Regions from separate parts of the Metabacillus sp. cB07 genome, predicted to be linked through region 2. Evidence: riboswitches for the same ligand, from Rfam matches in the RefSeq annotation. Region 2 holds a riboswitch; each other region holds the start of a gene.
The links. A riboswitch is a leader RNA that binds a small molecule or an ion and turns the genes downstream of it on or off. The one in region 2 is predicted to bind S-adenosylmethionine.
Positions count from the first base shown of each region.

Region 1: it holds a riboswitch for S-adenosylmethionine, as region 2 does, so the genes downstream of both, JOJ89_RS17980 (O-acetylhomoserine aminocarboxypropyltransferase/cysteine synthase family protein) here and JOJ89_RS04800 (bifunctional homocysteine S-methyltransferase/methylenetetrahydrofolate reductase) in region 2, are expected to answer to the same signal.
Region 3: it holds a riboswitch for S-adenosylmethionine, as region 2 does, so the genes downstream of both, JOJ89_RS09095 (YezD family protein) here and JOJ89_RS04800 (bifunctional homocysteine S-methyltransferase/methylenetetrahydrofolate reductase) in region 2, are expected to answer to the same signal.

Region 1 is NZ_CP069296.1:3,500,743-3,511,456, forward strand. It holds gene sufC (Fe-S cluster assembly ATPase SufC) at 1-488, opposite strand, end outside; gene JOJ89_RS17955 (YuzK family famiily protein) at 658-828, opposite strand; gene JOJ89_RS17960 (carboxymuconolactone decarboxylase family protein) at 1,025-1,396, opposite strand; gene JOJ89_RS17965 (MetQ/NlpA family ABC transporter substrate-binding protein) at 2,166-2,993, opposite strand; gene JOJ89_RS17970 (methionine ABC transporter permease) at 3,008-3,664, opposite strand; gene JOJ89_RS17975 (methionine ABC transporter ATP-binding protein) at 3,657-4,682, opposite strand; SAM riboswitch class I at 4,811-4,917, opposite strand; gene JOJ89_RS17980 (O-acetylhomoserine aminocarboxypropyltransferase/cysteine synthase family protein) at 5,137-6,453, opposite strand; SAM riboswitch class I at 6,522-6,633, opposite strand; gene JOJ89_RS17985 (hypothetical protein) at 6,708-7,028, opposite strand; gene JOJ89_RS17990 (thioredoxin family protein) at 7,171-7,479, opposite strand; gene JOJ89_RS17995 (toprim domain-containing protein) at 7,500-7,847, opposite strand; gene JOJ89_RS18000 (YusG family protein) at 7,979-8,221, opposite strand; gene gcvH (glycine cleavage system protein GcvH) at 8,275-8,658, opposite strand; gene JOJ89_RS18010 (arsenate reductase family protein) at 8,720-9,082, opposite strand; gene JOJ89_RS18015 (acyl-CoA dehydrogenase family protein) at 9,252-10,714, opposite strand, start outside.
Region 2 is NZ_CP069296.1:957,122-967,835, reverse strand. It holds gene JOJ89_RS04815 (nuclease-related domain-containing protein) at 1-542, opposite strand, end outside; gene JOJ89_RS04810 (CvfB family protein) at 686-1,543, opposite strand; gene JOJ89_RS04805 (YajQ family cyclic di-GMP-binding protein) at 1,643-2,134, shown strand; SAM riboswitch class I at 2,295-2,395, shown strand; gene JOJ89_RS04800 (bifunctional homocysteine S-methyltransferase/methylenetetrahydrofolate reductase) at 2,481-4,334, shown strand; gene metH (methionine synthase) at 4,327-7,740, shown strand; gene JOJ89_RS04790 (SDR family oxidoreductase) at 7,877-8,746, shown strand; gene JOJ89_RS04785 (hypothetical protein) at 9,183-9,371, shown strand; gene JOJ89_RS04780 (YjcZ family sporulation protein) at 9,561-9,698, shown strand; gene JOJ89_RS04775 (manganese-dependent inorganic pyrophosphatase) at 9,797-10,714, opposite strand, start outside.
Region 3 is NZ_CP069296.1:1,807,028-1,817,741, forward strand. It holds gene JOJ89_RS09055 (dihydroorotase) at 1-234, shown strand, start outside; gene JOJ89_RS09060 (carbamoyl phosphate synthase small subunit) at 231-1,331, shown strand; gene carB (carbamoyl-phosphate synthase large subunit) at 1,316-4,528, shown strand; gene JOJ89_RS09070 (dihydroorotate dehydrogenase electron transfer subunit) at 4,525-5,310, shown strand; gene JOJ89_RS09075 (dihydroorotate dehydrogenase) at 5,304-6,239, shown strand; gene pyrF (orotidine-5'-phosphate decarboxylase) at 6,208-6,927, shown strand; gene pyrE (orotate phosphoribosyltransferase) at 6,924-7,556, shown strand; gene JOJ89_RS09090 (hypothetical protein) at 7,591-7,869, opposite strand; SAM riboswitch class I at 8,023-8,128, shown strand; gene JOJ89_RS09095 (YezD family protein) at 8,193-8,336, shown strand; gene JOJ89_RS09100 (phosphoadenylyl-sulfate reductase) at 8,440-9,141, shown strand; gene JOJ89_RS09105 (sulfate permease) at 9,196-10,218, shown strand; gene sat (sulfate adenylyltransferase) at 10,261-10,714, shown strand, end outside.

The sequences.
Region 1 (10,714 bases), 1.6 Mb from region 2:
ATCATTAATTGAAGAATTTCGTTGCGTTTTTTCTCACCGCCAGAAAAACCTTCGTTCAGGTAGCGCTGTGCCATATCAGGATCCATTTCAAGGAATTCCATGTTTGAATCCATTTTGCGGATGAATTTCATTAATGAAATTTCTTCGCCTTCTTCTTTGCGTGCATTAATAGAAGAACGAAGGAAGTCCGCATTTGTTACACCGCTGATTTCGCTTGGATACTGCATTGCAAGGAACAGACCTGCGCGTGCGCGCTCATCAACTTCCATCTCAAGCACGTCTTCACCGTCAAGAGTGATGCTGCCTTTTGTTACTTCGTACTTAGGGTGCCCCATAATTGCTGATGAAAGCGTAGATTTACCAGTACCATTCGGTCCCATGATTGCGTGGAACTCTCCGCCTTTTATTTCAAGGTTTACACCTTTCAAAATCTCTTTTCCGTCGATTTCCACATGTAAATCTTTAATCACTAATGTTGATCCTGCCATAACTGCTTATACCTCCAATAATCTATAAGATCTGAATTTAATCATTCTCAATTTATTCTCATTCTAATTTTATAACAAATGAAAAGTGAATACAACTTTTTCGGAGGCTGATCCAATTTGCCGCAACCTAAAAGGAACCAGCCTGCGGCTGATTCCTTTTATCCATAGTCTATCCATTCATTTTCCGGTCAAGTTCCGCAAACAGCTGTTTGCTTTTCTGATAGTCCTCTTCACGATTCTTTTCTACTTCCATACGCTTCTCATGGTTTCTGCTGTACACTGCGTACCCCATTTTGTGGGACTGCATAAGAGCCTTTTCCATTTCAGTCGTGTAATTCAAATCAAGCTTCTGCTGACTTGCGTAGATAATGAATCATCCTCTCAGGTTTTGTAAAAACGATACTACTATCGTAATACCCCTTGTAAAAAAGTTCAAACCTGCTGAGAAGGGATAAGAATGAGTGACATACATACAGAGCTCTTCACTGCTCGAAGCAGGCAGAATTTAAAAAGATGCTCTCGTTTCCTTCTGTTTGCTACTGTTTCAGCTGGTTGAGTTCTGTGATGCACTCCTCCTGAACAAGCGTAACAGACTGGCTCATGGCGGCTCCTCCGCCGAATGCAGCCGTCACCCCTACGGTTTCGAGAATTTCCTGTTCGCTCGCTCCCTGATCAAGGCAGCCCTTCGTATGATAAATGATACAGTATTCATCCTGGGAGTAAATACTGATTCCAAGGGCAATCAGCTGCTTTTCTTTTTGGGAGAGAGTCCCTTCTTTAAAGCATTCCTGTGTAAATTCATTATAAAGGTGAGCAAGTTCAGGCATTTTTTCTGTAAAAATGCCAAGGCCTTCTTTGTAGTCGTGCAAAGCTGCTTCGCTTGAGTTTCTCGGTTCAAAATGCTGCATACTGTTCAGCTCCATTCCTAAGATTCAACACCGTTAGTATGCAGAAAAGGGGTCCAGAGTATGCGGAAAAATAAAGGATGCAGCAGCAGCTTATTTGGTTTGGAGTGACTGTTTTCTTCTATATAATATTGATTGTTGTTTGAGGAGGAATTTTCTTTCTAATTTATTTTGCAGTGGTACCCGTTCCCTTTCGCTCCGGGAACTTGCTTTCCGCGGGGAGTGCCTGAAGCTTCCTCGCTGCGCTTGCGAGATCTTCAGTGCCCTCTTCATCCCGCAGGAGTCAAGTTCCCTCCGCTGCAGTGCACTGGAGTTTAGCGACGCCACAAACAGGAAGCATTCTCCGCTCGTCTTGACCCTTTAGCTCTCGTGAATCGTGACCCCGCCGAAAGTGTTCCAAACATGGGTTAGCAGCACTAACTCGGTGCGGGGACACGACGAAAGTGTTCTAATCATGAGTTAGCAGCACTAACTCGGTGCAGGGACACGACGAAAATGTTCTAATCATGAGTTAGCAGCACTAACTTGGTGCAGGGACACGACGAAAATGTTCTAATCATGAGTTAGCAGCACTAACTCGGTGCGGGGACACGACGAAAGTGTTCTAATCACCGCTTTTGATGGTTCTAAATTCTGCAATAAGTGCCATCAAATTATAATCTGCCTTAAGGGTCATATCTGTATGATCCTTTACCTCCCCCACCTAAGATGTGCCTTCACAAGAAAAAAACCCGAACTGATTCCAGTTCGGATTTTCCAAAGGCCGTGCAAATTATTTACCGTCTACAGGCACAACTGCACCTTCGTATTTTTCTTCGATGAACTTTTGAATTTCTTCTGAGTGAAGAACTTCTACAAGCGCTTTGATCTCTTCTTTGTTTTCGTCGCCTTTGCGGACAGTGATGATATTTACGTACGGTGAATCTGATCCTTCAAGGGCAATTGCATCTTTTTGAGGGTTTAGTCCTGCGCCGATTGCATAGTTCGTGTTGATCAGAACAGCATCGCCTTCGTCGTTGTTGTAAGCCTGAGGAAGGATGCTTGCTTCTACATCAGCTTTGAACTTCAGGTTCTTTTTGTTTTCATCGATGTCGTCGACAGTCGCAGTTGTTTTGTCGACTCCTTCTTTAATTGTGATCAGGCCTTCTTTTTCAAGGAGGGAAAGCATGCGTCCGTGATCAGCAACAGAGTTGCTCATAATGATTGTTCCGCCTTCAGGAATATCTTCAAGCGATTTATGTTTTTTAGAATATACACCGATCGGCTCGATGTGGATTCCGCCTGCATTCACAAAATCATAGTCCTTGTTTTCAGCCATTTGTGACTCAAGGTACGGGATATGCTGGAAGTAGTTTGCATCAATTTCTTCACTTGCAAGTGATTTGTTCGGCAGAATGTAATCCTGGAAAGGAACGATATCAAGCTCGATTCCCTTTTCTTCAAGTAAAGGCTGTGCTTCTTCTAAAATTTCAGCGTGAGGAACATTTGATGCTCCGATTTTCAGAGTCTTTGTTTCCTCTCCGCCACCGTCACCGCCGCCGCAGGCAGCAAGAGCGAAAGCAGATGTAGCAAAAACAGCACTTAATAGTAATTTTTTCATGGTGAATATCCTCCCTAACGTTTATCTAATTTTGATGTTATTAAATCTCCAATAAATTGGATTATGAAGACAATGACTAATATTAAAATAGTTGCAATCATCGTTACAGCATTATTGTTCCTCTGGAAGCCTTCCAAAAAGGCAAGATTTCCAAGGCCTCCTGCACCAACTACCCCAGCCATGGCTGTGTAGCCCACAAGAGCGATAGCCGTTACTGTAATGCCGGAGATTAAAGCAGGTGATGATTCAGGAATCAGGACCTTCCAGATAATCGTAGATGTTTTAGCACCCATTGATCTGGCCGCTTCAATGACTCCTTTATCAATTTCACGGAGTGCAATTTCAACCATTCGGGCATAAAACGGAGCAGCTCCGATGATTAATGCCGGCAGTGCCGCCTTTGCACCAAGGAACGTGTCAAGAATGGCCTTGGTAAAAGGAATCAGCAAAATGATCAGCAGGATAAACGGAATCGATCTAAAAATGTTTACAAATGCAGATATGATGACATTAACCGGCTTGTTTTCCCAAATACCGCCTCTGGATGTAAGGAAGAGCAGCAATCCGAGGATGATGCCCAGCACGAATGTCGCTGCCACGGAAAAGGCAGTCATGAACAAGGTTTCACTGGTTGCTTCCCAAACGTTTTCCCATCTCACGTTTTCAAACATTTGAAATCACCTCCGCCTCGACCTCTTGGCTGCGGATGTAGGCCATCGCTCTTTCAAGCTCAGCCTGTTCGCCGTCCATGTGGATAAACAGTGTACCGTAAGATCCGCTTTGAGTCTGCGAAATTTTCCCCTGAAGAATGTTCACCTGAATCGGATGGTTCCGGATCAGGTTCGTAATAAGGGGATTTTCAGTTGAGTCACCTACAAATGTCAGCTGAATAACCATGCCCTGCTTATATTTCTCAAGGATCAGCTCCATTGTTTCCTGCGTGTCGTCCGGCTCTGTAATTTGTTTCACAAAGCGCTTTGTGATGGCCTGCTGAGGCCTTCTGAATACGTCTAGCACTTCACCCTGCTCGACAATTTTTCCGCTTTCCATCACTGCCACACGGTGGCAGATTTTTCGGATAACATGCATTTCGTGGGTAATCAGAACAATCGTCAGTCCTAACCGTTCGTTAATGTCAACAAGCAGGTCAAGAATGGAATCGGTTGTCTGCGGGTCAAGTGCTGATGTTGCCTCGTCACATAGCAGGACTTTTGGATTGTTGGCAAGGGCTCTCGCAATTCCGACCCTCTGCTTTTGCCCTCCGCTCAGCTGGGAAGGATAGGAGTCTTCCCGGCCTTCGAGCCCGACAAGCTTGATCAGCTCTTCTACCCGTTTAGCCCGCTGCTCGCTTTTTATCCCGGCAATCTCAAGCGGAAACGCAATATTTTCACGGACAGTTCTTGACCAAAGCAAATTGAAATGCTGGAAAATCATGCTGATTTCCTGCCGCGCTTTTCTAAGATCGCTGCCGCTGATTTTATCGATGCCCTGGCCTGCCACCTGAATGGAGCCTTCCGTTGGTTTTTCAAGTCCGTTCAGCAGGCGGATAAGTGAACTTTTCCCGGCGCCGCTATAACCGATAATTCCGAAAATTTCACCTTTGTTTATGTCCAGATTGACGGAATCAACAGCCGTGACACGGCCATTCTTCGTCTGAAAGACTTTTCGCACGTCCTTTAGCGTAATCATGAATTCACCTTCTTCCAAAATTCCACTCACTAACATTTTGCTCTATATGGCATTGCTTCATGTTTTTTCTGAAAACAAAAATGCCTTTCTGCAGAAATGAGCAGAAAGGCATATGTGAAAAAACCTTTCTCTCATCTTTCAAAGCTGCAAGCTTTGAGTGAATTGGCACCTTTTCAACAATGTTGACGGTTGCCGGGCTTCATAGGGCACTTCCCTCCACCTCTCTGGATAAGAGACTAACATTTATTAAATTGACTGTATATTTAGTGAGTTTATAGTACGAGAGTGATTCTATCATGCAACAAAAGTACGTGTCAAGAACAAAAGCGCAAGCGCCTTGGTCAGATCCGATAGGCAGATAAGAATCCGGCGAAAAAGTCCGGGTTTGACTTTTTTGACGGATTTGTTCTGACAGAGGATTTAGGCGCTGGAGCTGGACGAGGATAACCTTGTCTTATCGTGCCGTCGATTCTGTCAGTGACCTTACGCCGACAGCCTTCTCAATTGCCTGCTCCAAGTCTTCGAGAAGGTCGTCTATATGTTCAATTCCAACAGAGAGCCTGATTAAATCCTCCGTTACGCCTGATTTTCTTAAGCCCTCAGCGTCAAGCTGCTGGTGTGTCGTGCTGGCAGGATGGATGATGAGGCTCTTTGCATCCCCTACATTCGCAACGTGTGACCACAGCTCTGCAGAGTTGATCACTTTAGCCCCTGCTTCGCGTCCGCCTTCAATGCCGAATACGACAACTGCGCCTGCTCCCTCAGGCAAGTATTTCTCAGCAAGAGCCTGGTCCGGATGCTTTGAATCTTCAGGATAAAGAACCCATTTCACTGCAGGATGTCCGTTCAGATAGTCTACAACCTTCCTCGTATTCGAGATATGCTCTTTCATTCTGACGTGCAGCGTTTCAAGACCGAGGTTAAATTGAAAAGCATTAAACGGGCTTAGAGCAGGCCCAAGATCCCTCAGCAGCTGCACCCTCGCTTTTACAATATAAGCTGCTTCCGGAAGGGCTTCCGCATAAACCAGGTTATGATAGCTTGGATCAGGTGTGGTGAAACCTGGGAATTTTCTGCTGTTCCAGTCGAATTTCCCTCCATCTACAATGATGCCGCCAAGCGTTGTGCCATTTCCAAGCAGCCACTTTGTCGCAGAATGAACAACGATATCAGCACCGTGTTCAAGGGGACGGCACAAATACGGCGTGGCGAATGTGTTATCTACAATCAGCGGAATGCCGGCCTCATGAGCAATTTTTGCAACAGCTTCGATATCAAGCACTTGAAGACTCGGGTTGCCGATTGTCTCGGCAAAAATGGCTTTCGTTTTTTCTGTGATCGCGCTTCTGAAATTTTCTGGGTTCTCCGGATTAACAAATGTGGTTTCAATGCCGTATTTTGGCAAAGTTGTCTGGAAAAGATTATAGGTCCCCCCGTAGAGACTGGACGCAGACACGATTTCATCGCCGGCACCGGCAATGTTCAGAATCGAAAGGGTGATGGCAGCCATACCGCTTGCTACTGCAAGACTTCCGACACCGCCTTCTAGTTCAGCAATGCGCTCCTCAAGGACGGAGGAAGTCGGATTATGTATACGAGTGTAAATGTACCCCTGTTCTTTTAATGCAAATAAGTTTGAAGCGTGCTCAGTGTCATTGAAAACGTATGCATTAGACTGGTAAATCGGAACAGATCTGGCACCTGTTCCAGGATCAGGCTTAAGCCCTCCATGAATGTTGACGGTCTCCAAACGGTACTTTTTTTGAGTCATGATCCATTTCTCCTCCCAAGTTTCAAAAAATAAAAAGCCCCTTCAAAGAAGAGGCGCGCATCCCGGTCTTCTTATCTTTCAGAGCATATGCACTCTGCTGGAATTGGCACCGTGATTCACTCTCTATAACCGGTTGCCGGGCTTCACAGGGCCAGGCCCCTCCACCGCTCTTGATAAGATATCTTATTATTTCTGTTGGAATTGTATCATTTTAGTTTGTCTCAAGTCAATTATTTGTTTGAATTTTTAGAATATTATTTGCAGAGTTGAATGAGTGACTCTATCCGAAGTATATTTCTGAATGATCCTTTTGCCTCCATAGCACCAAGTTTTACAAGCTGCAAAAGCCTGATCGGCGAATGAAAGCAATCTTGAAAATGCTTTTCTTCCCCTATAATCTGCACATGAAAGAATTCATCAACACTGGTTATATGGCAGTTGCCTTTTTGCAAAACCAGGGTTGATTTTTTGTTGATATTTTTAACAAAAAACTCAATTCTCAAGTTTTCATTTGGAAGCAGCGGCTGAATAAAGTGGGCGTTATTCATTTTTTCGGCAAAAAAGTCCAGATCCATCGTTTCTCCCCATTTCCGTGCAAGTGGTTAAGGGAGAAATTCTAGTTTTCCGTACTTTTCCCTTTAAGAAAGCTTCGACATATTCCTTCCCGCAGATAGACAAGATTCTATTTCCCAAGAAATATGTCAAATGCCGCCCTCATCAGGCGGCATGTTTTTTTAATATGTGATAGAGATGTTCGACAGAATGAAAGGCATACGTTTTGCTGATTACTCTTCCATTTTCAAAAATAAGCAGGCAAGGGACACTTTCAATTTCCCAGACTGACGCCTGTTTCGGAAGATAATTCAGGTTGGCCATATTTATTTCAAGGGCAGGCAGCATCGCCTCAACGACTGTCATCATTTTTTTAGCAAGCTGACATGTGCCGCAAAAAGGTGTATAGAGATAAAGAATGGCTTTTTCCTTGTCTGCGAGTCTGCTTACCTGCTCTTCATTGCATTCGATCATCGGCTTTTCAGCAGCTCCCTTTATAAAAATTTAGCATGTACATCAATGTTTGCACTCAGCAGCACAGCTGCGACGTGCTGATCCGGCGCGGTGGCAACTTCCCTGTACATTTTGTCGATAAACAAATGCGCAGCCTCGGGAAATTCGCGTTTAAACTGTTTTCTCAGGCGATCCCCGGAATCGTCAGAATCCACAAGCACATATACATCGCGGCTGAACAGTTCATCCACCATTTCATCAAGCCGTGTCAGACTGATCGTGCCGTTTGTACAAATGATTTCTACCGGTTCATTGACAACATTCAATACTTTACGCTTATCAGATGTTCCTTCAACTATTATGACTTTTTCAACCTCAATTGCAGACATCGCCATCACCTATTCAGTTAGAGTATATGTTATCTATAACCTATTCGAAATGCATGAGGTTGTTTCCTTCTGACCTTTAAAACAGGCCGTCACAACAGGAAAAGGCAGTGGAACATTCCACTGCCAAGTCATCAGCACCAGCCGTTTTCTTCGTCACAATCGACATACTTCTCATCTTGTTTAGATAGAACGTCTGCATACTGAAAAAAGGAATGATTTTCTTCTTCATATCCATTTTTCAACGACACCCGGCCGTCCGGTCCAAGTGACATCGAACCGATTTGCTCTTTTTCAAAAAACAGATTCATCTGTCCGCCTTCAAACCTGCCGGTAACGCGATCCGTAATATCCAGCCGCTTCTTTTCAAATGACATGCTGAAACACCCTCCTTTTTACTGTTTAGGGTGTCCAGAAGGCAGATTGATTATCAGTCTTCGTTTGTCATTTCTTCGTATTGCTCAGCAGTCATCAGGCTGTCAACATCACCTGCATTGCTTGGCTCGATGACAATCATCCAGGCTTTTTCATATGGAGACTCGTTGACAAATTCAGGGCTGTCATCAAGGTCTTCATTAATTTCAACAACCGTACCACTGATTGGAGCATACAGCTCAGATACTGTTTTTACAGACTCAACGCTGCCGAATGGCTCGTCTGCTTTAATTTCGTCGCCTACTTCAGGAAGTTCAACAAACACAATATCTCCAAGCTCTGATTGTGCAAAGTCCGTAATCCCGATGCGTACTTTATCGCCTTCAACTTTTACCCACTCGTGTTCTTCAGAGTAGCGAAGTTCTTTTGGTGTGTTCATGTTTTCTACCTCCAACTGATTATCGTGTTTTATTTGTAAAAAGACTAAAAGTGTAAGTCTTCTACTTCCCTAGCCAGGTTTCTTTAAATTGATCTTCTTTAAATCCGGCAGTTGTCTTGTTTCCGTCTGTTGTCAGCGGACGTTTAATAAGCATGCCGTCTGATGCCAAAAGCGTAAGAAGCTCATCTTCTGACATGGAGGATATTTTATCCTTCAGGCCAAGTTCACGGTATTTTTGACCGCTTGTGTTAAAGAATTTTTTGATTTCCAGACCGCTTGAATCAAGCATGGTTTTCAGCTCTTCTTTTGACGGCGAATTTTCGACAATATGTATTTCTTCTGCCTGCAAATGGTGATCTTCTAACCACTTTTTTGCTTTCCGGCATGTCCCGCATTTCGGATACCAGTAAAATTTAAGCGCCACTCTTTTCACCACCTGCAACCGTAATTGAACATCATTATTTTACCACATTCTTTTTGACAAGCATAATGACAAGCATCGTCATTCTGCCATCTATTATCTTAGCCTTTTTTCAGCAAAAAACATCAAAAAGGCCTTTTCTTTTGAAAAAGGCCTTTTTGAAAGGTGTTTATTACGCGCGGTATCCGTTCTCTTCGATCAGTGCAGCTGCGATTTCACGCTTTTTGGCAATCACATTGATTGGCGTGTGGCGAGTGAATTTTCTTAATGCAGAGATCATCATGCGGAGAGTGTCTCCCTGTTCAATCGCAACAAGAGATTCCTTTGCATGTGCTTCAATTTCGTTGAATGCTTCCTGGCAATACACTTGTGTGTAAAGAAGTTTTTGAGCACTCTTAGCTTCACCATACTTGTTAATTGCCTTTTCCGTGCGGAGGATGGCAGATTCCATAGCGTATACATTGCTCACGATATCAGCAATGTTCACTAAAACTTCCTGTTCCTTCTGCAGGGACTTGCCGTATTTCTGAGCAGCAAGTCCGGCAATCATTAGACCGATTTTCTTTGCATTTTTCAAAAGGTGCTTTTCCTGCTCAAGAACGCCGTCTCCCGGTTCTTCAGGCATAAGCATCATTAGCTCTTCCTGAAGAGCCTGTGCTTTTTGAAGTAGCGGCAGTTCACCCTTCATTGCTTTTCTTAAAAATGTGCCAGGAACGAGAAGACGGTTGATTTCATTCGTTCCTTCAAAAATACGGTTAATACGTGAGTCGCGGTATGCTCTTTCTACTTCGTACTCAGCCATGAAGCCGTATCCGCCGTGAATCTGAACGCCTTCATCAACGACATAGTCAAGTGTTTCAGAACCGAGGACTTTGTTCAGTGAACACTCGATTGCGTATTCTGCAATAGATGCCGCAACTTCTTTTCCGTCCTTGACTTCTTCAGGAGTCAGGCGGCTCATGCGGTCTTCAAATAATCCAACTGTACGGTAAACTGAGCTTTCCATTGCATATGTTTTTGAAGCCATGTTTGCCAGTTTTTCCTGGATGAGCGAGAAGCTGCTGATTGGCGTTTTGAACTGCTGGCGCTGATTGGCATATTCAACAGATACGTCGATAATGCGTTTTGATCCGCCGATCGTTCCGACAGCAAGCTTATAGCGTCCGATATTTAGAATGTTAAAGGCAATAACGTGGCCTTTTCCAAGATCTCCAAGAAGATTTTCTTTAGGAACAAGCGCATCTTCTAAAATAAGTGTTCTTGTAGATGAACCTTTGATTCCCATTTTCTTTTCTTCCGGACCGGTTGAAACCCCAGGATATTCTTTTTCTACGATAAACGCTGAGAAATGCTCTCCGTCAACCTTTGCATAGACAACGAACACGTCTGCAAAGCCGGAGTTTGTGATCCACTGTTTTTCGCCGTTCAATACATAATGCGTGCCTTCTGCATTAAGCTTTGCCGTCGTTCTGGCACCAAGGGCATCTGAGCCTGATCCTGGTTCAGTCAGTGCATAGGCTGCAATGCGCTGTCCTGATGCAAGGTCTGGAAGGTACTGCTGCTTTTGCTCTTCGCTTCCGAAAAGAACGATTGGCAGAGACCCGATACCGACATGCGCACCGTATGAAAGAGAGA
Region 2 (10,714 bases):
TGAAAGCCTGTTAATCTGCCCCGCTTTTGATTGAGTTTTTCCGCAAAGCGGTTCAGCTGGGGATAATAAATGATGGGTTGGTCCATTGGAGCATTGTACAGGTGAAAGTTGGGGTTTACAAAGACGACGAATGGTTCGAGGGGGAACTTAATGGTCTTATCCTGGAGAAGCCGCGTGAGCAAGGCTTCGCTTCTTTTGAGCTGAAGCAAAGGGTTTTTCATTTCTTTTTTGGCCGGGGTGGACCATCTTTCTCCTTCTGCGAAGTAATCACCTTCCGAGTTCTTTACATTGAACACGTACGTTTTATCATGCTTGATAAACAGGGAATCAATTTGTACGAAAGATCCGCCGATTTCAAAGAGCAGATCGCTTAACACTATGCCATCCCCTCCATTCTCCTTAAGCCACTGTTCAAAATACTTTTCTCCCTGGAACCCTTTTTCAAGCTGCCGCAAGCAGATGAGAGCTTCTTCATCCAAAACGGATCTGGCGTTCAAACTCCGGTAAATAAGCAATTCCCTGTTTTCCTTTAAGTCCTTCAACTAATAAACATCCCCTTTCATTTTTCAAGTATCATCATAAGACAATTTCATTTTTTCAAATCCATCATAAAACAATTCCCCTCCTCCCGGCAAAAGCCCAAAATCAAATTTTGCCCATAAAAAAACAGCAAACGCATATGCGCTTACTGTTGTTCTTTTTTAAAATAGGTCCAGCCGTCTTCCTGATAAACCTTGCCTGCTTTCATGAGTGAGCCGAGCGCACGCTTGAATGCACCTTTGCTCATGTTGAAGCGTTCTTTGATGTCATCCGGGTCGCTCTTGTCAAAGAAGGGCATGGCTCCTCCTCTTTCTTCCATGTAATCGCAGATCACTTGTGCATCTTCATCCAATGCCTCATGTTTGAACGGAAGGAGAGAAACGTTAAGGGTGCCATCTTCTTTCACATCAACAACTCGTCCTATTACAAGTTCGCCAAGACGCGGCTCTCTTTTGCGCTGGGAGGAGTGGATGAATCCTTTGTAGCCTTCTTCAGTTATGATGAAAGTTCCTGCAATGATGATTCGGTAGACTCTTCCTGTAACGGCCTGATTGTTCCGGACTCCTTCAGCCGGGACGATGTTTTCCTGCATGACATCTTCCGTTGCAAGCTTTGTGAAAAATCTTCCGTTTTTCGTCACTTTCAGGGAACAGTAGAGTTTGTCGCCTTCTTTTGGCCATACACTGACGTAAGCCGGGAGAATATCGTTGTCGACAAGTGCATCTTTTGAAAGGCCAATGTCGACGAATGCCCCCATGTCTTCCCTGACACTGACTACTTCCACCCATCCGAACCGGTCTTCTGATATCGTCGGCTTTTTCATCGTTGCCGCTAGGCGGTCTTCATGGTCAACAATCAGATACACTTCAACCTCGTCCAATTCTTCAATCGGTTCAGTGATTTCCGTTTTGTGAAGCAGCACTCGGTCTTCTCCATCTGTTAAATAATATCCGTAATCTACTTTTTCATCTATTTTAAGCGTCATAAACGTTCCGGGATTCATTTGTTCGTTCCTTCCTTTGCAGCTGAACTGCCGTTAGTTGTTATATCATGTACATTCTACTATAATCTAAGGATAATACAAACTTTTGGGAGGATTCTTATGGCCAAGGACAGTTCGTTTGATATTGTGTCGAAGGTGGATATGCCTGAGGTAACAAATGCCATCACGATGACGATGAAAGAGATCGGTACACGCTATGATTTTAAAGGAAGCAAAAGCAGCATTACGCTTGAAAAAGAGGAGCTTGTTTTAGTTTCTGATGATGAGTTTAAAATGGATCAGCTGAAGGATGTTTTCATTTCAAAACTGATCAAGCGCAACGTGGCGACGCGCAATATTGACTATGGAAAAATTGAAGGCGCATCAGGCGGGACCATCCGCCAGCGTGCAAAGCTTGTCCAGGGTATTGATAAGGACAATGCGAAAAAGATTAACGCGATCATAAAAAATGCAGGACTTAAAGTGAAAACACAGGTTCAGGATGATCAAGTCCGTGTTACCGGCAAAAGCAAAGACGACCTGCAGCAGGTGATTGCAGCTGTCCGCGGTGCGGATCTGCCGATCGATGTTCAGTTCATTAATTTCAGATAAACGCTTGGACCCAGCAGTTTTTCCTGCTGGGTCTTTTTTTATCCGGACTGGGATAAGAATTCCTCATCAATTCAGAAAACTTTTACTTTTCGCACTTGAATCTCCCGAAAAAAACATGTAAATTAGATATAATATCATTTAGCCAATTTCATATTTTTGATTCTTATCTAGAGAAGCTGAGGGACTGGCCCGTCGAAGCTTCAGCAACCTGGCGCAATCCAAGGTGCTAATTCCAGCGATGCATCCATCGGACGATAAGAAGAAGCCGCGCATACTCAAAAGTCTTCTTCTTGGAAGGCTTTTTTCTTTTTTCCATTATCAGCTGTATTTTAGGAGGTTTATAGCTTTGGCACTTTTAACTGACTTGCAGACAAAAATTCTGATCGGGGACGGAGCAATGGGCACCTTGCTTTATTCCCACGGTGTGGACCGGTGTTTTGAAGAACTGAACCTGTCAAAACCGGATGACATTCTGAATGTTCATAAGGCGTATCTTGATGCCGGCGCTGATGTCATTCAGACAAATACGTACGGGGCCAATTATATCAAGCTGTCCAGATACGGGCTTGAAGATGAGGTGCGCGCCATTAACCGCAAGGCTGTGCAAATTGCAAAGCAAGCTGCGGAAGGCACCTCAGCTTATGTTCTCGGCACAATCGGCGGGGTCCGTGCTTTTAAAAAGGGGGCTTATTCGCCAGAAGACCTGCGGCGAAATTTCAGGGAGCAGCTTTATCTTCTGCTGAACGAAGAACCGGACGGCCTCCTGCTTGAAACGTATTATGATCTTGAAGAAATGAAGACGGTTCTCGAGATTGCAAGAAAAGAAACTGACTTGCCGATCATAACGAACATTTCCCTCCATGAAATCGGCGTTCTCCAGGACGGCACTCCTCTTTCTGACGGTCTGTCCCAGCTTGAGGAACTCGGGGCGAATGTTGTCGGGCTGAACTGCAGGCTTGGGCCGTATCATATGCTCTCATCTCTGGAGGAAGTTCCTCTTCCAGAAAAGGCCTTCCTGTCCGTTTATCCAAACAGCAGCCTCCCGACCATTGAGGAAGGCAGACTTGTTTACGGATCCGGTGAAAAATACTTCGCTGAAAGCGCACTTGCTTTTAGAAACCAGGGTGCGAGATTAATAGGAGGCTGCTGCGGAACGACTCCTGATCATATCAGGGCAATGGCTTCTGCTCTTAAAGGACTGCCTCCGGTGACTGAAAAGAAGGTGAAAGCAAGGAAAGAAGAAATCTCTATTGCCTCAGCTGCAGAGAGAAAGTATCCTCCGCTGCAGGATATTGTCAAAGAAAAACGCTCCATCATTGTAGAGCTTGACCCGCCGAAGAAGCTCGGGATTGATAAATTTTTGAAAGGAGCAAAGGCCCTGCAGGAGGCTGGAATCGATGCCTTAACACTTGCGGATAATTCCCTTGCTTCACCAAGAATCAGCAATGCAGCCATGGGATCCATTGTCCAGCAGACTCACGGGATTCGCTCACTGATTCATATCACCTGCAGAGACCGCAACTTAATCGGACTGCAGTCACATTTAATGGGGCTCCACACTCTTGGCTTAACAGATGTTTTAGCCATAACAGGAGATCCGTCCAAAATCGGGGATTTCCCGGGGGCAACTTCTGTTTATGACCTTTCTTCCTTTGATTTGATCAGTCTGATTAAGCAATTTAATGACGGGCTTTCTTACTCAGGAAAACCGCTTGGCGAAAAGACGAACTTCTCTGTAGCCGCCGCCTTTAACCCAAATGTAAAGTATCTTGATAAAGCCGTTAAAAGGCTCGAGAAAAAAATCGCGTGCGGGGCTGATTATTTTATCTCCCAGCCGATCTATTCCGAAAAACAGCTGATTGATGTCTATGAAGAAACAAAACACTTAACTGTACCCGTCTATATCGGCATTATGCCGCTCACAAGCAGCCGGAATGCTGAATTTATTCATAATGAGATACCTGGCATCACCCTCTCTGACAGCATCCGTGAAAAAATGGCCAATGCCGGAGATGATAAGGAAAAATCCTATCAGGAGGGTCTGGCCATTGCCAAAAACCTGATTGATGCTGCGTTTGATCTGTTCAACGGCATTTACTTGATCACACCGTTTTTGAATTATGAACTGACAGTGGAACTAACGAATTATATCCATAAAAAAGAGTCTGAGGCCACCGAAAGGAAGATTACGCATGTCTGATATAAGAAAACAGCTTGAGAAAAAAATCCTCGTTCTTGACGGGGCGATGGGCACCATGATTCAGGACGCCAATCTTTCTGCAGATGACTTCGGCGGAGAACCTTATGAAGGGTGCAACGAATATTTGACTATAACTGCACCTGAGGTCATTCAATCGATCCATGAAGCTTATCTTGAGGCAAAAGCAGATATTATTGAGACAAATACGTTCGGGGCTACGAAAATCGTCCTGGATGAATACGATCTTGGACACCTTGCCTTTGAACTGAATAAAAAAGCGGCTGAAATTGCGAAAAGAGCAGCTGAAAAATACTCAACACCCGAATGGCCCCGCTTTGTAGCAGGTTCAATGGGACCGACAACAAAAACGCTCTCTGTTACGGGAGGAGCCACATTTGACGAACTGATTGAGAACTATGAAGAACAGACACTGGGACTGCTTGCAGGCGGAGCCGATCTGCTTCTCCTTGAAACGAGCCAGGACCTGCTGAATGTAAAAGCCGGCTTTTTAGGCATCAAGCGTGCGTTTGAGAAGACCGGAAAAGAAATTCCCCTTATGGTATCAGGCACGATTGAGCCAATGGGCACGACTCTTGCCGGCCAGGACATTGAAGCTTTCTTTATTTCTCTTGAACATATGCAGCCTCTTTCTGTCGGCCTGAACTGTGCGACAGGACCTGAGTTTATGACAGACCATATCAGGACGCTGTCTGGAATGGCTCATACAGCCGTCAGCTGTTACCCGAATGCCGGCCTTCCTGATGAGGAAGGAAAATACCATGAATCACCGCGTTCGCTTGCGCAGAAAGTGAAAGGTTTTGCAGAACAGGGCTGGCTCAATATTGTCGGCGGCTGCTGCGGAACCACACCTGCACATATCACGGCTATCGCAGATGCTGTCGGCGCACTGAATCCGCGCACCGTCCCGGAACGTGATCCGGCACATACCGTTTCCGGTATTGATCCGCTTATTTATGACGACTCCATGAGACCCCTGTTTGTCGGGGAACGGACCAATGTCATTGGATCAAGGAAGTTCAAGCGCCTGATTGCCGAGGGGAAATTTGAAGAAGCATCTGAAATTGCAAGAGCACAGGTTAAAAACGGAGCACATGTCATTGATATTTGTCTTGCAGACCCTGACCGCGACGAACTTGAAGATATGGAAGCATTCATAAAAGAAGTGACCAAAAAAGTAAAGGCGCCGCTTGTCATCGATTCAACCGATGAAGCTGTCATTGAAAAAGCACTATCTTATTCCCAGGGAAAAGTCATCATCAACTCGATTAACCTGGAAGACGGCGAAGAGCGCTTTGACGCTGTTGTTCCGCTGATTCATAAATACGGTGCCGCTGTTGTTGTGGGAACTATAGACGAAAAAGGCATGGCTCTTACAGCTGAAGAGAAGCTTGATATTGCGGTCCGTTCATTTGACCTGCTTACTGGAAAGCACGGCCTGAGTCCGTCAGATATTATTTTTGATCCCCTCGTTTTCCCTGTCGGCACAGGAGACGAGCAGTACATTGGTTCTGCTGAAGAAACGATTAAGGGCATCCGCCTGATCAAAGAGCGCCTTCCGCAATGTCTGACCATGCTTGGCGTCAGCAACGTATCCTTCGGCCTGCCGCCTGTAGGACGCGAAGTGCTGAATGCCGTCTATCTGTATCACTGTACACAGGCGGGTCTCGACTATGCGATTGTCAACACGGAAAAGCTTGAGCGTTTTGCTTCCATTCCGAAAAAAGAAGTTAAAATGGCGGAGACTCTTCTTTTTAACACAAATGACGAAACACTGGCCGCTTTTACAAATCATTACCGGGGAAAGAAAAAGACAGCCAAAAAACCTGTACAGTCCCTCCCGCTTGAGCAGCGTCTCGCCCAATATGTTGTAGAGGGCACAAAAGAAGGACTGATTTCAGACCTTGAAATCGCCCTTAAGGAATATGATGCACCTCTTGATATCATTAACGGTCCGCTCATGGCTGGAATGGCTGAAGTCGGAGAGCTGTTCAATACAAACCAGCTGATCGTCGCCGAAGTTCTTCAAAGTGCAGAAGTGATGAAAGCTTCCGTCTCCTTTTTAGAGCAGTATATGGAGAAAAAGGATGACAGCGGAAAAGGAAAAATCCTGCTTGCAACGGTTAAAGGCGATGTGCATGATATCGGGAAAAACCTTGTGGATATTATCCTGAGCAACAACGGCTACAAAGTAGTGGATCTCGGAATTAAAGTGACCCCGCAGGATTTAATTACAGCTGTCAGAAAAGAGAAACCGGATATTGTCGGACTTTCAGGCCTGCTTGTGAAGTCAGCCCAGCAAATGGTTCTGACCGCACAGGATCTGCGTGAAGCTGACATTTCTGTTCCGATCCTGGTCGGCGGCGCTGCCCTTTCCAGAAAGTTTGCAGACGGAAAGATTGCTCCGCAATACAGCGGACCGGTGGTGTATGCCAAGGATGCGATGGACGGCCTTTCACTTGCAAACCGAATCCGAGTCGACCCGGCCCAGTTTAAAAAGAAAGAAGTGCGGTCTGAACAGTTTTCTGAAAAGAAACCGACTGCCGCAGTGACAGAACTGCTTGAAAAAAGAGCAGAGCTTGCACCGTCCCCTGTTTTTGTACCTGAGGACTGCAGACGCCATATCATCAAAGATTTCAATCTTCAGCACCTAATCCCTTATGTCAACATGCAGATGCTGATTGGCCACCACCTCGGCCTCAAGGGTAAAGTAAAGGAAATGCTGAAAAACAATGATCCAAAGGCCGTAGCCCTTAAAGAAACCATTGATGAGCTCCTGAAGCAGGGAGAAGCGGAAAAATGGTTTGAACCTGCTGCGGTTTATCAGTTCTTTCCTGCTGTATCAGAGGGAAATTCGCTGCACATTCTGGATCCTGCAACAGAAGAAAAGCTGCAGACCTTTGACTTTCCAAGACAGTCAAAACTGCCGCACCGCTGCATTTCTGACTACGTTCGACCTGAAAGCGGCACAAGAGACTATGTATCCTTCTTTGCTGTTACGGCAGGAAAGAAAGTCAGAGAGATTGCAAACCGATTTAAGGAACAGGGCGACTATTTGAAAAGCCATGTTGTTCAGGCACTCGCCCTTGAGCTTGCTGAAGGTCTTGCCGAGCGGACGCACCAGCTGATCCGTGATCAGTGGGGCTTCCCTGATCCACCGGATTTCACAATGGATCAGCGCTTTTCAGCCAAGTATCAGGGCCAGCGTTTTTCATTCGGCTATCCGGCCTGCCCAAACCTTGATGACCAGGCCAAATTATTTGATCTGATACGTCCTGAAGACATTGGAGTGAATCTGACAGAAGGCTTCATGATGGAACCTGAAGCATCTGTTACAGCCATAGTCGTTGCCCATCCTGAAGCACGTTATTTCAACGTTTTGAACTGAGACTTCTGTCTCAGTTTTTTTTTGCGCAAAAACAAGTGTTTTATCGAGGACTGACAGGGAATATAAACAGCATATCCAACATACTTATCGGATTTTTCACCATACTAAACTTGATAAAAACCTGGAGGGATTGTAAATGAGTCAAAACAGCCAAACAAAAAAAACGATGCCTGCGCAGCATCAGGATGTGCAGCCCGGGCATGAAGATCAGATGAATCCTAAACCCGAGTTTGACAGCCATCAATACAAAGGCAGCGGAAAGCTTTCGGATAAAACAGCGATCATCACAGGCGGTGATTCAGGCATCGGGCGGTCAGTTGCCGTCCACTTTGCAAGAGAAGGCGCAGATGTTGTCATCTCCTATTTGGATGAACATGATGATGCAAATGAAACAAAGCGCCTTGTGGAGCAGGAAGGCAGACAGTGCCTGCTTATTCCCGGAGATATCGGAGACGAGGCTTTCTGCGGACAGGTCGTAAATGAAACCGTCAGCAAGTTCGGCAAAATTGACATTCTTGTCAACAATGCGGCCGAGCAGCATCCGCAGGCTGGTATTGAGGAAATTTCGAAAGAGCAGCTTGAACGCACTTTCAAGACAAATATTTTCTCTTTTTTCTATATGACAAAAGCAGCTCTTCCCCACCTGAAACAAGGAAGCAGCATCATCAACACGTCATCCATCACAGCTTATGCAGGAAACGAACAGCTGATTGATTATTCGGCCACTAAGGGCGCTATTACAACGTTTACACGATCCCTTTCCATGTCTCTTGTGAAAAAAGGCATCCGGGTAAACGGAGTAGCTCCTGGTCCAATCTGGACACCGCTTATCCCTTCAACGTTTGATGCAGAAAAAGTTTCAGAGTTCGGCGCGGATACGCCAATGGGACGCCCCGGACAGCCTGATGAACTTGCACCAAGCTATGTATTCCTTGCAAGCAGCGACTCAAGCTACATCACCGGACAGATGATTCATGTGAATGGCGGGAAGATTATAAACGGTTAATAAGAAAAGCGGAGCCGACCGTTTAGACCTGACAGGCAGAAAAGAAATCCCCCGAAAAGTCCGGTTTTGACTTTTTGGGGGATTTTGTTCTGACGGAGGAGTTGGCTGATGGAGCTGGACACCACGAAAAGCGGAATCGCTCGTTTAGCTCCGGGAGTCAGATAAGGAAGTGGCGGAAAAGGCGCTCTTTGCCTTTACCGACAGTTCCGTTCTGACAGAGGAGCTGAGCGATGGAGCTGGACAATGAAGAAAAGCTAAGCCGACCGTTTAGACCTGTAAGTTACAAAATCTAATAAGTTTAACGCCTGCACTAAAAAGCCCGTGTCCAAAACGGGCTTTTTTCGTGCGTTAAAAATATATATTCTTAAGAAAATGTGCATGTGACCTATACTATTAAGAAAACGCTTACATATACTGTATTAGGAAGGAGGGGATAATGATGGATCGATTAATTTTCTTATTCCTTGCAGCCATTCTTGCAGGCTTTGCTCTAGTTGAACTTCCGCTAGCCGGAACATTCCTTGCAAGCCTAGCACCTTTTACGACAGTCGTTGGCGTTTTAGCAATCTTAGTTTTTTCTTTCGTTTTAATTTTCCACGGCGTCAAAAGCTTATTTAATAAGTAGCTGAATTCAAGGCCGGAGATCTTTTTCTCCGGTCTTTTTTGTGCTGTTTCTCCAATCTCTCTCCGCTTTCTCTCCGTCAGAGAGATCAGCGTGCAGCAGATAAATAGGCTAACATAATTCTCCCTTCCGCATACCCTAAATTTGAGCAAGAGAAAAGCTCACGATTTCATGATTGGAGGAGACACAACCATGAGTAAAGATGGATGCGGCGGCGGATACAATAATGGATTCGCGCTAATTATCGTATTGTTTATTTTGCTGATTATCATTGGTGCTTCTTTTGTCGGCGGCGCTGGTTATGGTCCTGGACCTGGCTACCACTGCTAAGACTGAATGGCTTGCTCAGCAAGCCGTTTTTTCTTTTGGTCAGAGATACTGGAACAAAAAAAGGATGTCCTTTTAGTAAGGAGCATCCTTCTTTCTTCTTATAGTGCGTTCGTCAAAACTTCTGTTAAAACAGGTACAATTTGCTTTTTGCGGGAAACAACGCCTTTAAGCACCGCCATGTTATCAATAAGCTTTACATCGTATGCCTGTTCAACCGCACGTGTTTCACGGCCAAGGGCAATCGCAACGGAATCATTGATTAAGATATCTGTTACGACAAATACGAACAAGTCCAATTCTTTTTCAGCGATAACCGCTGAAACCATCGCTTCGATTTCTTCTTTATGAACAAGAATGTCGTTAGGGTCTACCGCATTTACCTGTGCAATCTCAACTTTGTAATCGCCCATTGAGAATTCTTTTGCATCAAGAGAAATGAGTTCTGATACTGTTTTGCCGCTGAGGTCAGCTCCTGCTTTCAGCATATCAAGACCGTATACTTCCGGATCAACGCCGGCAATAGCAGCAAGTTCTTTCGCAGCTGCTACATCCTGCTCTGTGCAGGTCGGTGATTTAAACAATAATGAATCAGAGATGATGGCAGAAAGCATAAGGCCCGCAATTTCTTTAGGAATGCTAACGCCGTTCTCTTTGTAAATCTTGTTCAGGATGGTAGCTGTGCATCCTACAGGCTCCGCGCGGTAATAAAGCGGATCGCTTGTTTCAAAGTTAGCGATGCGGTGATGGTCAATGACCTCAAGAACGTGCAGCTGGTCAATGTCACTGATGCTTTGCTGGCGCTCGTTATGGTCGACTAAAATGACCTGGCTTGTCTCATTTGCAGCTGTTTCGATCAGTCTTGGGACTTCAACCCCAAATGTATTCAGAGCAAATTCTGTTTCGCCGTTGATTTCACCAAGGCGGACAGGCTCTGCGTTCATGCCAAGCTTTGTTTTAAGATCAGCATACGCAATTGCAGAACAAATCGTATCTGTATCCGGGTTTTTATGACCAAA
Region 3 (10,714 bases), 850 kb from region 2:
TTTCTAACAGCTAAGCCGGCGGAAACGTTTGGCCTGCCATTTGGCAGAATTGAAGAAGGCCGCGCAGCGGATTTGACGATCCTTGATCTAAAAGAAGAAAAAACCATCAATCCGGAAACGTTCCTTTCAAAAGGAAAAAACACACCGTTTGCAGGCTATTCATGCAAAGGCTGGCCGGAAGCAACCATCGTTGAAGGCGAAATCGTATGGAAAAGGGAGAGAGTAAACGTATGATCAGACATCTGATTCTCGAAGACGGCACCATTTTTACAGGACAGGGATTTGGAAGCGAAGCGGACACAATGGGAGAGGTCGTGTTCCATACTGGAATGACAGGCTATCAGGAGATTCTCTCAGACCCGTCATACTGCGGGCAGATTGTGACGCTTACCTATCCGATGATTGGAAACTACGGCATTAACCGCGACGATTTTGAAACGATTTCTCCATTCATCAACGGGTTTATCGTAAAAGAATTATGTGAAGTGCCATCAAATTTCAGAAGCGAGTTTTCTCTTGATGAGTACTTCAAAATCAAGGGAATTCCCGGACTTGCAGGCATAGATACACGCAAGCTGACAAGAATTATCCGCACATATGGAACGCTGAAAGGCGCTTTTTGCTCAGAGCATGCAGATGTAGATGAGGTGCTTGCATCATTGAGATCTGCGGAGCTTCCAAGAAATCAGGTGGAAACTGTTTCGACGAAATCACCTTATCCAAGCCCGGGACGCGGATGCAGAGTGGTCCTTGTCGATTTCGGGATGAAACACGGCATCCTCCGCGAGCTGAACAAACGCAGCTGTGATGTGGTCGTTGTGCCCCATACGGCAACTGCTGAAGAGATCCTTCAGTTAAATCCAGACGGCATCATGCTGTCAAACGGGCCTGGGGACCCGAAAGATGTCCCTCATGCACTTGAGATGATCAATGGAGTGCTAGGGAAAATTCCTCTGTTCGGCATCTGCCTTGGCCATCAGCTTTTTGCCCTTGCAGGGGGAGCCGATACGGAAAAAATGAAATTCGGACACCGCGGGTCAAACCATCCGGTAAAAGACCTGTCAACAGGAAAGGTAGCTCTTACCTCCCAAAATCACGGATACACCGTTACCCTTGATTCAGTAAAAGCAACAGACCTTGAGGTTACACATCTTGCTTTAAACGACGGATCTGTAGAAGGACTGAAGCATAAAACGCTTCCTGCCTTCACCGTGCAGTACCATCCGGAAGCTTCACCGGGACCAGAAGATGCAAACGGACTATTTGATCAATTTATCGACATGATTGAAACATTCAAGAAAGAAGGGATCAACGTATGCCAAAACGCGTAGACATCAAAAAAATTCTAGTAATCGGATCAGGGCCTATTATCATCGGCCAGGCAGCAGAGTTTGACTATGCAGGAACACAGGCCTGCATCGCCCTTAAAGAAGAAGGATATGAAGTCATCCTTGTAAACTCGAACCCTGCAACGATCATGACAGATACAGAAATGGCAGACAAAGTGTACATTGAACCCCTGACACTTGAGTTTTTGACGAAAATCATCCGCAAAGAACGCCCGGATGCACTTCTCCCGACTCTTGGAGGCCAAACCGGCCTTAACATGGCGGTTCAGCTTGCGGAAGCAGGGGTTCTTGAAGAATGCAACGTTGAGATTCTTGGAACAAAATTAAGCGCTATTCAAAAAGCGGAGGACCGCGACCTTTTCCGACAGCTGATGAATGAGCTCCACGAGCCTGTCCCGGAGAGCGATATTGTGCACACCCTTGAAGAAGCATACGCTTTTATAGAAAAAGTCGGCTATCCTGTCATCGTAAGACCTGCCTATACACTTGGAGGCACAGGCGGAGGCATTTGCTCAAATGAAGAAGAGCTGATCGAGATCGTGACAAGCGGACTGAAATACAGCCCTGTCACACAATGTCTGCTTGAAAAAAGCATTGCAGGATTTAAAGAAATTGAATATGAAGTGATGCGTGATAAAAATGACAGCGCGATTGTTGTCTGCAATATGGAAAACATTGATCCTGTCGGCATTCATACAGGCGACTCCATCGTCGTTGCACCAAGCCAGACGCTCAGTGACAGAGAGTACCAGATGCTCAGGAACGTTTCTCTTAAAATTATCCGTGCACTCGGCATAGAAGGCGGATGCAATGTCCAGCTTGCTCTTGATCCGCACAGCTTCCAGTACTACATCATTGAAGTGAATCCGCGTGTAAGCCGCTCATCAGCTCTTGCATCTAAAGCAACAGGCTATCCGATCGCGAAGCTTGCCGCAAAGATTGCGGTCGGACTTACTCTTGATGAAATGATGAACCCGGTAACAGGCAAGACGTATGCGTGCTTTGAACCGGCACTCGACTACATCGTCACAAAAATCCCGAGATGGCCGTTTGATAAATTTGAGTCAGCCAACCGCAGACTCGGAACGCAGATGAAGGCTACCGGCGAGGTGATGGCGATCGGCAGAACGCTTGAAGAATCCCTTCTAAAAGCCGTCCGTTCACTTGAAGCGGATCAATACCATATCGATCTGAAACACGCAGCCGATTTCAGCGATGAAAAGATTGAAAAGCGAATCCGCAGAGCAGGAGACGAGAGGCTGTTCTATCTTTCTGAAGCAATCAGAAGAGGCGTATCAATTGAAACGATTCATGAGTGGAGCGGAATTGACCTTTTCTTCCTTGTGAAAATTGAAAATATCATCAAGTTTGAGCGTGTTATTGAAGAAGCGAAGTTTGATGCAATTGTCCTTGAAAAAGCGAAAAAGATGGGCTTTTCTGATATCGCTGTTGCTGAACTTTGGAAAACAACAGAGCGGGAGGTATACAAATTCAGAAAACAGCTGAACTTGTTCCCGGTCTATAAAACAGTTGATACATGCGCAGCAGAATTCGAATCTGAAACACCTTACTTCTACGGCACGTATGAGGATGAGAATGAATCAGCTGTTACAGATAAAGAAAGTGTGATTGTCCTTGGTTCAGGACCAATCCGAATCGGCCAGGGGGTAGAATTCGATTATGCAACCGTACACTCCGTATGGGCCATTAAAGAAGCCGGATATGAAGCGATTATCATCAACAACAATCCTGAAACCGTCTCAACCGATTTCAGCATCTCTGATAAGCTTTACTTTGAGCCGCTGACGGCGGAAGATGTGATGCACATCATCGAACTTGAAAAGCCTAAAGGGGTAGTCGTTCAGTTCGGGGGACAGACAGCGATAAACCTTGCGGATGAACTTGAAGCAAGAGGCGTCAAGATTCTCGGAACATCTCTTGAGGATTTGGACCGTGCGGAAAACAGAGATAAATTTGAGCACACATTAAACACTCTCGGCATTCCCCAGCCTCTTGGAAAAACGGCGACATCTGTAGAAGAGGCGGTTGCCATTGCTTCATCCATCCGCTATCCGGTTCTTGTCAGACCGTCATATGTTCTCGGCGGACGTGCGATGGAGATCGTGCATGAGGAAAATGATCTGCTGCATTACATGAAAAATGCTGTAAAAGTAAATCCGCAGCACCCGGTACTGATCGATAAATATTTAACTGGAAAAGAAATAGAAGTTGATGCGATCTCAGACGGCAAAAACGTCTTTATTCCTGGAATTATGGAGCATATCGAGCGTGCAGGGGTCCACTCCGGAGATTCTATCGCTGTATATCCTCCGCAAACACTGACGGAAGATATCAAAAAGACGATTACTGAACGGACAATCGCACTTGCAAGGGGATTAAACATTAAAGGGCTTCTGAACATTCAGTTTGTCATCTATAAAGATGAAGTATTTGTCATCGAAGTGAATCCAAGATCAAGCCGCACGGTTCCTTTCTTAAGCAAAATAACAGGCGTGCCGATGGCAAATCTTGCAACGAAGGTGATACTCGGCAAATCATTGCCGGAGCTTGGGTATGAAACGGGCATTCAGCCTGAAAGCGAGGGCGTCTATGTCAAAGTGCCGGTCTTCTCTTTTGAAAAGCTGCGCAGAGTGGATATTACGCTCGGCCCTGAAATGAAATCGACAGGCGAAGTGATGGGAAAAGATACAACTCTTGAAAAAGCTCTTTATAAAGGCCTAATCGCATCAGGAATGAAAGTGCAGAACTACGGACAGGTCCTTCTGACAATCGCGGACAAAGATAAAGAAGAAGGTCTGGAGGTAGCCCGCCGCTTCAGTGCAATCGGCTATCAGATCATGGCAACAAGCGGAACAGCCGGCTACCTGCATGAGAACGGGGTAGAAGCGAGAATCGTCGGCAAAATCGGCAGTGAGTCTCCTACTATGCTGGATATTATCCGCACGGGCGAAGCTCAGTTCGTCATCAATACACTGACAAAAGGGAAACAGCCGCAGCGCGATGGCTTCAGAATCAGACGCGAGTCGGTTGAAAACGGCATCCCGTGTCTCACATCCCTTGACACAGCAAAAGCGATTTTAAGAGTTTTAGAGTCAATGACCTTCTCAACAGAACAAATGCCAAAACGAGTTATCAGCAAAGAGGTGACGTACGCTTGATCCGAAAAGAATGGATGATCATTGCCGGACAGAGAGAAATTGCTGAGGGAATTTATGAACTTACATTAAAAGGGAGTCTGGTCGATGAGATGAACCAGCCCGGCCAGTTCGTTCATATCAAAGTTTCAAGTGCAGCATCTCCTCTTTTAAGAAGACCGATCAGCATTGCAAAAATAGAGAAAGAAAAGCGGGAATTCACGATGATCTACCGGGCAGAGGGAGCGGGCACGAAGCTCCTTTCTGCAAGGAAAGAAGGAGAACTGGTCGATGTGCTCGGCCCGCTTGGAAACGGATTTGATCCGGAAAGCCTGGATCAGGGAGATACAGCGCTTCTTGTCGGAGGCGGCATCGGAGTCCCTCCTTTATACGAGCTTTCAAGGCGTCTGCTTGCAAAGGGTGTTAACGTCCGCCACGTACTCGGTTTCCAGTCTGCGAATCAGGTTTTCTATGAAAGTGAGTTTAAGAAACTCGGAGAAACCTATATTGCGACGGCAGATGGTTCATACGGGACGAAAGGGTTCGTCACAGACTGCATCAAAGAGCGCAGCATCGATTTTGACGCTCTTTTCGCATGCGGTCCGACCCCCATGCTTGCAAACCTCCAAAATCTTTTTCCTGACAAGCCTGTTTTTCTCTCTCTTGAAGAAAGAATGGGCTGCGGAATCGGTGCATGCTTTGCATGTGTGTGCCATACAGCAGATGACCCGAATGGCACATCTTATAAAAAAGTGTGCACCGACGGGCCGGTATTTAAAGCAGGAGAGGTTGTGCTGTCATGCTGAATGTTGAACTTCCGGGACTTTCACTCAAAAATCCGATTATGCCGGCATCAGGCTGCTTTGGATTCGGTAAAGAATTCGCCGGCCTTTATGACCTGAACAAACTTGGAGCCATCATGATCAAAGCAGCAACAGCCGAACCGCGGTTTGGAAATCCTACGCCGAGGGTGGCTGAAACAGAAGCGGGCATGCTCAATGCAATTGGCCTGCAAAACCCGGGACAAAATGGAATCCTTGAAAATGAGCTTCCCTGGCTTGAGTCATTCGATGTGCCGGTTCTTGCAAATGTGGCGGGCTCAGCAGAGGAAGATTATGTCGAAGTTGCAAGAGAAATCAGCAAGGCGAAAAATGTCCACGCGCTTGAACTGAACATTTCCTGTCCGAATGTTAAAACCGGAGGAATTGCATTCGGTACAAACCCTGAGATGGCAGCTTCCCTTACGCGCGCAGTAAAAGCTGTGTCAGAGGTGCCTGTTTATGTCAAGCTGTCACCGAACGTCAGCAATATCACTGAAATTGCCAAAGCCATCGAAGCGGCTGGAGCAGATGGATTAACGATGATCAACACGCTAATCGGAATGAGGCTGGATTTGAAAACAGGAAAGCCGGTTCTTGCAAACCGCACAGGCGGCTTATCCGGCCCAGCGATCAAACCGGTAGCCATCCGCATGATTCATGAAGTCAGCCAGGCTGTATCTATTCCGATTATCGGCATGGGCGGTGTTCAGACAGCAGAGGACGTTCTTGAATTCATGTACGCTGGAGCAAGCGCCGTAGCCGTAGGAACAGCCAACTTTGTGAATCCGTTTGTCTGCCCTGAAATCATTGAAGAACTGCCTCATGTACTTAAAAAGTACGGGTTTGACCACATTACAGAATGCATCGGAAGGAGCTATAAGCATGAACGAGAGACCGCTGATTATCGCGCTTGATTTTAAGGATGCTTCGGAAACAGGAGAATTCCTAAAAAAGATGTCCGGACAGAAGCTGTATGTAAAAGTAGGCATGGAGCTCTTTTACCGGGAAGGTCCTGCAATCATAGATCAGCTGAAATCAGACGGACATGAGATTTTCCTTGATCTTAAGCTCCATGATATTCCGGAAACAGTGAAAAAAGCGATGAGGGGTCTTGCCGGACTCGGAGTCAATCTTGTCAATGTGCATGCTGCCGGCGGCAGTGCCATGATGGAATCTGCAATGGAAGGTCTTGAGGCCGGAACACCTGCAGGGTCCAAGCGTCCCGCCTGCATTGCTGTCACTCAGCTGACAAGCACATCGCAAGAGATGCTGAAGAACGAATTGCTGATCAGCAAAAGCCTTGATGATACGGTGCTAAGCTACGCTAAGCTTGCGGCGAAAAGCGGCCTTGACGGTATTGTCTGCTCTTCTCTGGAGGTGCCCCGCATCTACAGCGAGCTTCCAGCCTCGTTTATGACCGTAACACCCGGCATACGCATGAGCGGAGATGCAGTAAATGACCAGGTCAGGGTGGCAACTCCTGAAAAAGCGAGAGAGCTTGGGTCAACCGGAATTGTGGTCGGACGGAGCATCACCAAAGCACCGGATCCGCTTGCCGCCTATACTGAAATGAAAAACGCCTGGGAGGGACTGCCTGTATGAACCATCAAATTGCCGAACAACTGCTGACAATCGAAGCTGTATTCCTTAGCCCGAATGATCCGTTTACCTGGTCAAGCGGGCTCAAATCACCGATCTACTGTGATAACCGCCTCACGCTTTCTTATCCGGAAGTAAGAAAAAACATTGCAGAAGGTCTGTCCGCTCTGATCAGAGAGCATTATCCCCAAGCTGAAATGATAGCAGGCACGGCTACTGCAGGAATTCCTCATGCTGCATGGGTAAGTGATCTTCTGAATCTGCCGATGTCCTATGTGAGAAGCAAGCCAAAGGGTCACGGAAAGGGCAATCAGATTGAAGGAAAGATCCGGGAAGGACAGAAAGTGGTAGTAGTGGAGGATTTGATTTCAACCGGAGGAAGCGTCATCACGGCCGTTAAAGCTCTGAGAGAAGCCGGATGCGAAGTGATCGGCGCTGTATCCATTTTCACATATGAACTGCAAAAAGGGACAGAGATGCTTGAGGAAGAAGGCATTCATTCCGTATCACTGACGGACTATTCATCTCTGATTGAAACAGCTCTGAAAAAAGGCTCCATTCAAAAAGAAGACTTAGCCAAGCTGAAGAAATGGCGTGAAAATCCCTCTTCAGAAGAATGGCTGAACGTATAAAGAGAAAAGGCATCAGGAAGAGCTGATGCCTTTTTTATTTCCATATCAGCATGCTGCCGGAAAAAGCCAGTGTGCTGATCAGCAAAAAGCCAATTCTGAATCCTTTTTTCTGCCAGGGTGCAGGCAGCCATTTCCCGCTGAGTTTAAATCCCGCAAAACCGATCACCCCGAAACACTTCATCACTCCTCGTTCCTCTTTCATTTTTTCAAAAATGGCTGGGTCATCAATCTCCATTGCCGCATAAGCTAATGAAAATCCGCCTAAAGCATAAAAAAAGACAGCTGCACTTAATAAATGAAAAATAACTCCCACCTCCCGGACGAACTTTAGTACACCTTATTCAAACCCTGTTAATCTAGCACTTTTTTATAATTAGTTCTAAAAAAAGAGATGTTTTTTAATTCCGATAGAAAAACTATGATTGACATAGTCTTCAATTGTGATAAAATTTAGAAAAATATAATAAACTTATCCAGAGAGGCGGAGGGAACTGGCCCGGTGAAGCCCGGCAACCTGCATGCGTGCAAGGTGCTACATCCAGCAAAATGAAACCCATTTTGGAAGATAAGGTTGATGCCTGAACAGTCTTTCAAACCGGAAGGCTTTTTTTAATGGGTAAGAAACGGGGGACCACTGTGGGTACTGATCAACAACTTGACGCGGTCATCGACAGGCTTAAGGAAATGCTGAACACAATGAGCTATGGTTCTGTGACATTGATCGTTCAGGACGGAAAAGTGATTCAGCTTGAGAAAAATGAAAAAATCAGAATGAAATGAGGATGCTGACCGGACAAACCGGAGGCGTTTTGACAAAAGCGGGCTCCTGTCCTGATGGTAAAAGCTTTTTGTGCGGGACCTGAAAAGTGAGGAGAAGATCAGCATGCTGACATACAAAACATGGCATGAGCAAGAACAGACTTTTGAAACAGACGACGGGTACAGCGGCGCATTGAATGTGCTGAAGTGGGCTTACGGCCATTACGGCGAAGAGATTGTCTATGCCTGCAGCTTTGGCATTGAGGGCATGGTTCTCATTGACCTGATTTCAAAAGTAAAACCGGATGCGTCGATTGTGTTTCTTGATACAGATGTTCATTTCAAGGAAACATATGAAACCATTGAACGTGTAAAAGAAAAGTATCCCAAGCTCCGAATCACGATGAAAAAACCTGCCCTTACCCTTGCAGAACAAGCTGAACAGCATGGAGATAAGCTGTGGGAAACAAATCCGAATCAATGCTGTGCAATCAGAAAGCTTCAGCCGCTGAATGAAACACTCTCTCAGTCAGAAGCGTGGATTTCAGGGCTTCGGAGAGAGCAGTCTGAAACAAGGAAACATGTGCAATTTATCAATAAAGACGACAAGTTTCAGTCGGTAAAAGTCTGTCCTCTCATTCACTGGACGTGGAAAGATGTCTGGCGCTATGTTCATAAAAATGACCTCCCTTATAATCCGCTCCATGATCAGGGATATCCTAGCATCGGCTGTTTCCACTGCACGCAGCCTGCGTTCAGTGCAGATGATCTGCGCTCAGGCAGATGGAGCGGCCAGGGCAAAACAGAATGCGGCCTGCATGGATAAGGAGGGATTGCCGTGCTTGAACTGGGTGCGCTTGCCATCAGTCTCTTTTTCGCCATGAATATTGGAGCGAGCGGGGCCGCTGCTTCCATGGGAGTAGCTTACGGTTCCGGTGCAGTTCCGAAAGCCCGGCATGCCCTATTTATATGCGCCATCGGTGTTTTTGCAGGCGCGTATCTTGGCGGGGGAGAGGTTGTTAAGACAATAAGTGCCGGAATTATTCCGCAGGATATCATTGATGTGAAAGTTGTTCTGATCATTATTTTGTCTGCGACAAGCTCGCTGTTTCTTGCAAACCTGCTGGGAATCCCGCTTTCAACAAGCGAGGTGACGGTTGGAGCCGTTGTGGGAGTGGGAATTGCCTATCAGATCCTATTTATTAAATCACTGATGATTATCATGATGTTCTGGGTGATTGTTCCTGTCGCAGCTTTCGGAATTGCCTGGCTGTTCGGCAAAGGGCTTTATAAAGTGCAGCATAAACCGTTCTTTAAAGACCGTCCGCTCCTTACAGGCATCCTGATACTGGCCGGATTTTTCGAGGCTTTCTCAGCTGGAATGAACAATGTGGCAAACGCAGTGGGGCCGCTTGTCGGGGCCGGCCTGATTTCGGTGCCGGACGGGACCCTGCTCGGAGGAGCATTTGTTGCTCTTGGAGCGATTTTTCTCGGCAAAAAAGTGCTTGAAACAAACGGTAAGAAAATTACCCGGTATTCAAAGCCTGAAGGCATTCTGATTTCCGGTACAGGAGCAGGACTTGTGATTGCCAGTTCCATTTTCGGACTTCCCGTCCCTCTGACTCAGGTGACCTCATCAGCTATTATCGGACTTGGAATGGCGAAAAGCGGAAGCGAGATTCTTCAAAAGCACATTGTGAAGAAAATCATCCGAATCTGGATTGTTTCACCGCTGTTTTCACTTGCCATATCGTATATGCTTGTCAAACTGTTTTTGGAAAAGGATATGTACTCCCTTATCGTTCTTCTGAGTGTCATGCTGGCAACCCTAGGTGCACTGAGCCTGATGAAGGCGATAAAGGATGAAAAGCGTGCCGTGCATGAAGAAGGCGGAGGCATTTAACGTTAAAACCAATTAAAAAGGTCAGTTTAGGAGGAAAAATAAATGAGTTTACATCCGCATGGTGGAGTATTAGTTGATGTATACAATCCTGAAGTCACTGCACATGAAATCGATCAGGTGATCGAAATCGATGCAATGGCTCTCAGCGATCTGGAATTGATCGGAATCGGAGCCTACAGCCCGCTTACGGGTTTTTTAACACAAGAGGATTATGAAAGTGTAGTCAGCAGCATGAGACTTGCAGACGGCACGGTCTGGAGCATTCCGATCACGCTTCCGGTTTCAAGAGAAACAGCAGCGTCGCTGAAGACAGGAGAAAAAGCAAAGCTTCAGTATGGCGGCGAAGTGTATGGGCTGATTGAAATCGAAGATCTCTATGAGCCGGATAAAACGAATGAAGCGATCAATGTTTACGGAACAGCGGATCTCGCCCATCCCGGAGTGAAAAAACTGCATGAAAGAGAAGACATCTATGCAGGAGGCAAAATCACTCTGA